Regions from separate parts of the Priestia sp. JV24 genome, predicted to be linked through region 1. Evidence: riboswitches for the same ligand, from Rfam matches in the RefSeq annotation. Region 1 holds a riboswitch; each other region holds the start of a gene.
What was found. A riboswitch is a leader RNA that binds a small molecule or an ion and turns the genes downstream of it on or off. The one in region 1 is predicted to bind lysine.
Positions count from the first base shown of each region.

Region 2: another riboswitch for lysine. It lies ahead of lysA (diaminopimelate decarboxylase); the one in region 1 lies ahead of OK414_RS24730 (aspartate kinase).
Region 3: another riboswitch for lysine. It lies ahead of dapA (4-hydroxy-tetrahydrodipicolinate synthase); the one in region 1 lies ahead of OK414_RS24730 (aspartate kinase).

Region 1 is NZ_JAPCIN010000023.1:666,059-669,308, forward strand. Features, by position in the region: gene OK414_RS24725 (YslB family protein) at 1-25, shown strand, start outside; gene OK414_RS24730 (aspartate kinase) at 75-1,307, opposite strand; lysine riboswitch at 1,449-1,626, opposite strand; gene uvrC (excinuclease ABC subunit UvrC) at 1,692-3,250, opposite strand, start outside.
Region 2 is NZ_JAPCIN010000015.1:517,447-520,696, forward strand. Features, by position in the region: gene OK414_RS11980 (dicarboxylate/amino acid:cation symporter) at 1-517, opposite strand, end outside; gene lysA (diaminopimelate decarboxylase) at 570-1,898, opposite strand; lysine riboswitch at 2,044-2,226, opposite strand; gene OK414_RS11990 (CBO0543 family protein) at 2,293-2,805, opposite strand; gene OK414_RS11995 (NAD(P)/FAD-dependent oxidoreductase) at 3,143-3,250, shown strand, end outside.
Region 3 is NZ_JAPCIN010000012.1:533,889-537,138, reverse strand. Features, by position in the region: gene OK414_RS08420 (DMT family transporter) at 1-201, shown strand, start outside; gene dapA (4-hydroxy-tetrahydrodipicolinate synthase) at 463-1,350, opposite strand; lysine riboswitch at 1,478-1,656, opposite strand; gene OK414_RS08410 (hypothetical protein) at 1,953-2,240, opposite strand; gene OK414_RS08405 (H-type small acid-soluble spore protein) at 2,645-2,815, shown strand; gene OK414_RS08400 (hypothetical protein) at 2,833-3,003, shown strand.

The DNA.
Region 1 (3,250 bases):
ACGCGCGGAGCGTTATAAAAAGTAGGAAATACGTATATAAAAGACGTGGAGATACCACGTCTTTTTTCTCTTCTTTATACTTGCACTGCTTGCTGCTCTTCTAATTCAAATGCTATGTGAAGCGTCTCAACAGCTTTTACCATATCAGCATGCGGTACAACTGTAGATACTTTAATTTCAGACGTGCTGACCATCTTCACTTCAATTTTCTCTCCTGCCAGCACTTCAAACATTTCCGCTGCAACGCCTGGATTAGAAATCATGCCAGAGCCAACAATTGATACTTTAGCCAGACCGCTTTCATGTTCAATACGCGTATATCCTAAAGTAGATTTATACTCTTTTAAGACGGCAAGAGCGGCGTCTACATCTACGGTTTTAATAGAAAATGAGATAGAGAGACGATTATTAGCGGTTACGTTTTGAATAATAATGTCCACATTTAACTGTTCTTTTGCTAATGCTGTAAAAATAGTAGAAAGAGTTTGCAACTCGTTGTTTAACCCTTCAATTGTTACTCGTGAAATATTATCTTCAAACGCAATTCCTCTTACGACCAAGTTTTGTTCCATTGAAACTTCCTCCTCAACAATCGTTCCATTCTCGTTTTCTAAGCTTGAACGCACTTCTAGCGGTACCTGATAATTTTTTGCAAACTCAACAGCGCGCGGATGCAGCACCCCTGCTCCTAAATTAGCTAATTCTAACATTTCGTCATATGAAATAGAGTGAAGCTTACGAGCATCTTCTACATAGCGCGGATCTGTCGTAAACACTCCTGTTACGTCTGTATAAATATCACATTTTGCAGCTTTTAATGCTGCGGCAAGAGCTACTGCCGTCGTGTCAGAGCCGCCTCGACCTAATGTTGTAATGCTTCCATCTTCTGAACAGCCTTGGAATCCAGCTACTACTACGATTCGGCCTCTATCTAATTGGCTTTGAATACGAGTCGTGTCAATGTGCTGGATTCGTGCATTGCTGTGAACTGCTTCCGTCTGGATACCAGCTTGCCAACCTGTTAGCGAAGTTGCTTCATACCCTTTATATTGAAGGGCCATTGTTAACAGGGAAATCGTTACTTGTTCTCCAGTTGTAAGAAGCATATCCATTTCGCGTTTGCTTGGACTGTCCGTAATATCACTTGCTAATTTCACCAGTGCATCTGTAGTTTTGCCCATTGCCGATACAACAACTACTACTTGGTTACCGCGCTCTGCTTCTTGAATAACACGGTTTGCTACATTTTGGATACGTTCAACAGAACCAACAGATGTTCCACCAAATTTTTGAACGATTAATGCCATAATTTTGTTCATTCCTTTTCAATAAATTTGCATATGCAGGATGATGAGAAGCTAAATTTTTTTACTCAGACAATAAAAAAAGCAATGAGATGAGCTCTCATTGCTTAACGAACGAAAATTATAAAACATAACCGTCCACTGCCGTGAGATAGCTCTCCAAGAATCTACATCTTGACAATCCTACGTTTATTCAACGCAGAACCAGCAATCATTACTATGAGGTAATGTTCACTTCGGCAAATTTCCCTTTCCGCATCATTCATAAGAGCTCATACCCTTCCTGATACGTACTGATTAAATTTGCACCTCTATCTTCACTTCATTTGATGAAGTGTCGTATGAAATTAGTTAATAGCTTATCAAATATTTTCTATTATTTCAAGACTATTTTTGCAATGTTTCATAAATTTTTTCAGCGATGTTTTGAGGAACACCTGAATTTCGAATATCATCAACCGTTGCTTCTTTCAATTTTTTCACGGAACCAAAATACTTTAACAAAGCTTTTTTACGCTTTTCGCCCACTCCCGGAATATCGTCCAGAACAGACTGAAAAGCAGACTTAGAGCGCACTTGACGGTGGAAGGTAATCGCAAAGCGGTGAACTTCATCTTGAATTCGCTGAAGCAAATAAAATTCTTGACTATTGCGTTCAAGCGGTATGATTTGAGGAGGCTCACCAATCATCAGGTTGGAGGTTCTGTGCTTATCATCTTTGACAAGACCTGCTGTAGGCACTAAAAGTCCCAATTCATTTTCGAGAACGTCCTGTACTGCAGCTAAATGCCCTTTGCCTCCATCTACAACAATTAAATCTGGAAGCGGAAGACCCTCTTTTAACGCTCTGGAATACCGTCTGCGAACGACTTCTCTCATGGAACTGTAATCATCTGGTCCCTTTACCGTCTTAATTTTATATTTGCGATATTCTTTCTTTTCCGGTTTCCCATCAACAAAAACAATCATCGCAGAAACGGGATCTGTCCCTTGAATATTTGAATTATCAAATGCTTCGATCCGATAAGGAGCGGCAATTCCAAGCTCTTCTCCTAACCGTTCAACTGCGCCAACCGTGCGCTCTTCATCTCGTTCAATTAAATAGAATTTTTCACCGAGCGCAATTTTTGCATTTTTACACGCAAGTTCTACTAATTCTTTCTTTTTGCCTCGCTTTGGATGCTGAACCTCTACTTCCACTAATTTCTCAGCCAGCTCTGCATCAATCGTTGCTGGAACCATCACTTCTTTTGGCTTAATATTTTTGGCATAAAACTGACCGATAAAAGTTAAGAAATCTTCTTCTGGCTCTTTATAAAAAGGAAACATAGAAACTTCTCGCTCAATTAACTTCCCTTGGCGAATAAAGAAAACTTGAACACACATCCAGCCTTTATCATAAGAATAGCCAAACACATCTCGATTAACAAAATCATTAAACGTTACTTTTTGCTTTTCCATTGTCGCTTCGATATGAGCAATTTGATCTCGATATTCTTTAGCCCGTTCAAAGTCAAGTTCTTCTGAAGCTTTTAACATTTTTTCAGTTAACTCTGTTTTGACATGCTCATATCCACCATTTAAAAACCGCGTGATATTTTCAATAATTTGTTTGTTTTGCTCTTCTTTTACTTCTTTTACGCAAGGAGCTAGGCATTGCCCGATATGGTAATACAAACAAGGCCTGTCTGGCATGGTAGAGCACTTTCTTAATGGATAAATGCGATCAAGAAGCCGCTTTGTTTCATTTGCAGCTTGAACGTTAGGATAAGGACCGAAGTATTTCCCTTTATCTTTTTTTATTTTTCTTGTAATAACAAGTCGGGGCTGTTTTTCAGCTGTAATCTTAATAAAGGGATAACCCTTATCGTCTTTAAGCATGATATTGTATTTTGGATCATGCTTTTTAATTAAATTCATTTCTAAAATAAGCGCTTCTAAATTAG
Region 2 (3,250 bases), on a different contig from region 1:
GTTGTCCTTTTTCACCGGCCATTGTGGTAGCAATACCGAAAATAACGGCAAAGACAATTAATTGTAAAATATGCTCTTTCGAAAATAACTGAACAAAATCAGGTACAGTAAATGTGCTAACAAGCTGATTTAAAAGCGTCATTTTTTCAGCTGTATTTTCACTGTCACCCATCAATTCTTTAATGGCAGAAGTATCTACATTATGTAGCGGATTGTAAAGTGATGCGCCTAAAAAGCCTAAAACGGCTGAAACAGCAGCAGTGGCGACAAACACAACGGCAATTCCTAGCATAATTTTACCAAGACGTTTCATTTCGTTCATGTTTGCAATCGCCGAAGCCACACTAAAAAAGACAAGGGGAACGATAATCATGAACATCAAATTGAGAAACAAATCACCAAAAGGCTTCACGACTGCCACATCGGGTCCAATAGCATATCCTGCTATCCCGCCAATTAAAATAGCGAGAAGCAGAATAAGCGATGATCTGTACGTTTTAAATACACTTAAAACCATAGTTAGATTTCCTCCAAACAACAATAGCTTCTTTACTACGCAAGAACAGCTATTATTTGCTCATTGCATACGTAGTAACGACTGGCTTTACATCTTTACGCACCAAATCTTCGTATGTTTCTCGCTCTACAGCAAGACGAGCTTCTCCCTTTTTTACAAATACAACAGCAGGGCGCGGAATACGGTTGTAATTGCTAGCCATTGAATAGTTGTAGGCACCTGTAGAGGACACTGCTAATAAATCTCCTTGATTAACGCGCGGTAAATCAATATCCCAAATAAGCATATCTCCTGATTCACAGCATTTACCCGCAATTGATACTGTTTCATCTTTTTTATCCGTCACTCTATTAGCCAAGACAGCTTCATGTTTTGCATCGTAAAGAGCAGGACGGATATTATCGGTCATACCGCCGTCAACTCCTACGTATTTTCGTACACCTGGAATCTCCTTCGTTGATCCAATTGTATAAAGCGTTGTACCTGCTTCTCCTACGATGCTTCTTCCAGGCTCAATCCAGACTTCTGGAAGAGTATAATTCTGTTCAGTTAACGTGCGGCTTAGCTTTTCTGTCAGTGCATCTACATAATACTCAACTGGAAGAGGAGAGTCGCTTTCGGTATAACGAATACCAAAACCACCACCTACGTTTAAAACTTTTACTTCAAATTCCATTTTATCACGAATGCTGAATAAGAAATCAGTTAAAATATCAATGGCGCGAGAAAAACCATCTACTTCAAAAATTTGCGAACCAATATGACAATGAATGCCTAAAAGATCGTAGTAAGGCTTTTCTAACGCAGAACTTACCGCTTTCATGGCTTGGTCATTGGAAAGACCAAATCCAAACTTGGAATCTTCCTGTCCGGTCATAATATATTCATGTGTATGGGCTTCAATCCCTGGAGTAACACGCAGAAGAATAGATGCTTTCTGTTTGCGCTCAGCTGCTAAGGCATGCAAAACTTCAAGTTCGGTAAAGTTATCAACAACAAAACAGCCAATATTTGCATCAAGAGCCATTTCCATTTCTTCAATCGTTTTATTATTTCCGTGAAAATGAATGCGTTCAGCTGGATATCCAGCTTCAAGCGCTGTAAATAATTCGCCTCCTGAGACCACATCTAGTGACATATCAAGCTTCGTTAAAAGGCTAGCCATTTCCATACAAAGAAATGCTTTCCCTGCATAGGCGATTTGATATGAAAATCCGCTTCTTCGAAAGGCTGAATGGAAGGCCTTGCATTTCGTTTCAATTAATTCTTGATCGTAGATGTATAGAGGAGTGCCGTATTGTTTTTTCAGTTCGACCGTATCGCACTGCCCAATTTCTAAATGATTGTTGCTGTTAATTTTACTCGTTCCATGTAAGTACATAATTCGTATCCCTCCATTTAAATCATTTAACTATAACTTTGAACTTTGATGGTCAGTAGAAAAACACAAAAAAGACCCGTGAAGTGATGTTCACGCGTCTTGGTTTCATAATAATAAAGTATTATTACATTCTAGGCATCAACATCTCTTCAATAGCTCTCCACAAACCAAATGGTTTGTGACAGCTCAGCATTTATTCAATACTGAACCAGTATATGAACACAATGGATGTTTATATACTTCGGCACGAAATCCCTTTTACTTATCTTCACAGACTCCATTAGTCTCCAATAAGTGACTCTTGATTTCATGCACCTCTATTCTCAGAGAGGAAAATTATATTTAAATGTAATTCCTATTATATTTCCTTTTTCTCCGTCTAGTCAATGAAAAGTTAAGGCATAGGAATATCAAAAAAAATAAATAAGAAAGCTATGAAGCTTCCAGATAGAATCCAAGCAGCCAGTGCTGTCTTCTGATGAATGATTAAAAGTGAGAACGTGACAATATTGAAGAGAAAAGAGCACAGCAGCGACCATCCATAATGATGAGTGATACTGTGATTAACATAAGCAATGAACTCAATCACAGTAAATAAAAGCGCCCACAAAAGAATCCACCACAGGCTACCGCTTACATGCAGCGGCAGCCTTCCTAAAAAAACCGGTATAACAAACGGATAAATAATTAAGGTTATTCCAAGGGAAACCATTAGGTGATCGGGTAGAAAAAGGTGATCAATACCAACAGGGTAAAATACCCATACGCGGTGATGAAACAGCAGCACTTCATAAAGCAAATTCCCCGTGACCCAAAACAGCAAAGTAGGATAGTATTCTTGATACCTTCGCCACTTGCCAAATAGTAAACCAAGGATGATGAAAAATAATACAAATGAAGATTGCATGCGCTCTCCTTAAAATAATGGTTATTTCTTTTTATTTACATATTATAGAAATTTTATTCTCTCCGCTTTTATTCAGAAACTATAATAGAAAAGCCGTAAGAAACAGCGTTAAAGACGTACTACCACTATTTATGGCTTTCTTCACCCTGCTATAATCTCCGTAAAGGAACTTTTAACACTTTTGTTCACGAGATGAAAGGAGCTATATGTTAAAGGCCGAAGGACGTAAAAATAAGCTCAAAATAGCTTCACCTAGTATGTGACTTCTTTTTTTGCTATGCTAAAGTTGCGTACATATAGCATGAGAATACTAGAAGAAAGAAAAGGGTGTTTTGGTATGAAAACATACATCGTAGTTGGAGCTGGGATACTTGGAGCTTCTACAGCATATCATTTAGCAAAAGCAGAAGCAGATGTGACATTGATAGATCGCAAAGATGCTGGT
Region 3 (3,250 bases), on a different contig from region 1:
GGTATATTAAGTACGATTGGTTACAGCTGTTATTTATTCGCCCTAAAGGAAGGTCCATCCAGTGTGGTTTATCCAATCATTAGTTTAAATTGTATTGTTGTTTTAATCGGGAGCTTAATTATCTTTAAAGAGAGACTTAAAAAATATCAATTAATAGGAATTATTCTTACTCTATGCGGAATCGTGTTGACTAAGATATAAGTTCTTGCACCAATACCGACAGAAGAATGAACATATAGTGAAATAGGTCTCCCTCTGGATGGCAACTGAAGATGTATATAGTATACATACATAAAAAAACAGAAAAACTCCCCCAATGCGTTAAGGGAGTTTTTCTATTTTTAGAAGTTAGCTAAATGATGATTCATCCATCTTGAGCTTTGGGTACCAATCTTGCCTTAATGTATCGATTGAATCGGTCGTTTTAGCTATGCTCTCTCTCCTAACCTGTTTTTATTTATTTCAACAGGTAGCGTTAATGCCGCTAGCTTGCAGAACTTTTTCTAGTGCACTTTGCTCTTTATTGCTTAAAGGAACCATTGGCAAACGAACACCGCCAACTTGTATTCCATTTAGATTTAATGCAGCTTTTACTGGTGAAGGACTTGGCTCAATAAATAATGCTCTCATAATTGGAAGCAGATTGCGATGTGTAGCAGCAGCTTTTTGGACATCGCCATTTTTGAAGGCATTAATCATTTCTTGCATATCATTGCCAATGATGTGGGAAGCAACTGAAATAACTCCTGCCCCGCCAATTGCTAATACTGGTATTGTTAACCCATCATCGCCGCTGTATAGTGTAAAGTCGCTAGGTGTTTTGCTAATAATCTCTGCCATGGCATCCAAGTTGCCACTTGCTTCCTTAATTGACACAACATTAGGGATCTCTGATAGACGAACAACTGTTTCAACAGAAATGTTAACTATGCTTCGCCCTGGGATATTATAAAGCATAACTGGTAGAGAGGTTGATTCGGCAATCGTTTTAAAATGCTGGTACAAGCCTTCTTGAGACGGCTTATTATAGTATGGAGCAACGAGCATAATACCATCGACTCCTGTTTCCTCTGCAAGTTTCGTTAAGCTCATCGAAGCTTGCGTGTTGTTTGAGCCAGTTCCAGCGATGACGTGGACTCTTCCAGCAGCAGCTTCTACAACACATTTGAATAATTCAATTTTTTCTTCTGTGGTTAATGTTGGAGACTCTCCAGTTGTACCAGCTACAACTAAGCCGTCTGTGCCATTTGTAATTAAATGCTCAACCAACGTTTTCGTCGCGTTAAAGTCAATTTCGCCATTCTGATCAAACGGGGTAACCATTGCTGTTAATACTTGGCCAAAATTCATAACTACACACCCTTTATAAAATTTTTAAAATTAGAGGGGTCAGAGCCATTCATAAGAAACGCAAAAAAGCAGCAACGAGGGATTCGTTGCTGCAGTAGAAACAATATTTATCAAAAATAGTTTCCGTGCGTAAGATAGCCCTCCATACAGTTTCCCATATGACAGTTCTGTATTTATTCAACAGCAGAACCAGCTTCAAGAACATGAGATTCTTTCAGCTTCGGCAAATACCCCTTTCCACAATTGTCATTGGATCTCATTCTCCTCAAATTGTATACTTATGATCTTTGCACCTCTATCCTCACTTCAAAAAATATTGAAATAAGAAAATATTTAATTGAATTTAATATAACAGTAAATTTCCTTTCACGCAAGAATCATTTAAGTATAATTTTATGGACACCATGTAATTAAGTCCTTACCCTTATTTTTGAGAGAATGCCTCCGGATTATTGACTCAAATCCAATCGACTACATTTAGTACTTTATAATATTCATTTTCTTTTGCGCTAATATAATAATCCTTTTGTTTATAGTTCATATCTCCAATCCTCTTTTGGTTATTTATGAACTATAAATTTTTTCATAAGATAGCATCAAATTTAGACTGTATCTCTTATTTCCTTATAACATCTACATTGATTTAAATAGTTTATAATATCTTGGTTATTTACTTCTTTGATATTATCTCCAAAAAGTTCAACGGCACTTTCTAAACGTTCCCTTTTATTATCAATCGTTAGTACATATCGAAGTGCATCAACTACTGGTGCATTATGGTATGTACGACGAACGAAATATTCTTCGATTGCCTTATTTAAGTATTCTGATTCAGCCTTTCTAAATTTAGTTTCTGACCTTTGAAGGTTCTTTACCTCCATCTCTAACATAAATCCCTCATCCTCTCCGATTTAATTTACTATTTTATTCCCCTACTAGAAGTAAAATAAAACTTAGTTTGTATACAAATAATATATTTTCTCAAAATAAAAAACACCTGTGAAGACAGATGTTTTTTGTAAACTTAACATATTAAAGGAGAAACGATTCGTCAGCAAAAGGAGGAATCTGATTAGGTACAGTATGTGCTCATTTTTCATATTTATACGTATTCGAATTAAAGAATAAAATGAGGTTAAGCAAACCCATTGATGTTCGATTTTTGTAAGGTTAAGGAATAGATTAATTTTTGACGAAGTGAGTTATAGAATGTAGTCAAGTTATTGGTGAGGAAATATAGCTTTATCTTTTAATTGATGCATCACAAGGACATACTAAAAAATGAGGTGATAACATGGAAATAAATCGAGCTAAACAAATTCTTTCTTCCCCCAAGGAAATTGATGTTCATTACCACGGAGTTCCTATTTGGATTAAAAGTGTAGATGAAACATCAAGTATAGCTACCGTTCATGCGAGAGGAACACATGATGAAGACCGTATGGTTCCAGTCCTTGATTTATAAGAAAAAAGAGGTGCAGCATGAAAGAGAAAAAAGAACCAAAACTTAGAAGTGGCGAGCTAGAAAATGCGGAACTAAAAGGCTATTATGGAATGGATCCTGAAACTAGCCTTCAATCTGTTAATTTTGCTACGACAGAGAACCCATACTTAAATGAGCATTATCAAGAAGATTCTAAAGAAAATGAATAAAAAGAGAAGAAAATAACCGACCCTTATTTCTTTTCTGTAGTTATGCATTTTTATTAAGTTGACAATAGAAGAGTTTTCAGATAACATATTTCGATTTCGGCTTATTCTTACTTTTGCAACGATATTACCTGACACCTAACCATTATAAAGAGCCACTTGTTTTACGCAAGTGGCTCTTTGCTACGTTGATTGAATACGCTTGACCCCTTAATAAATAATGGCAAAAAGCAATCTATAATTGATTTAG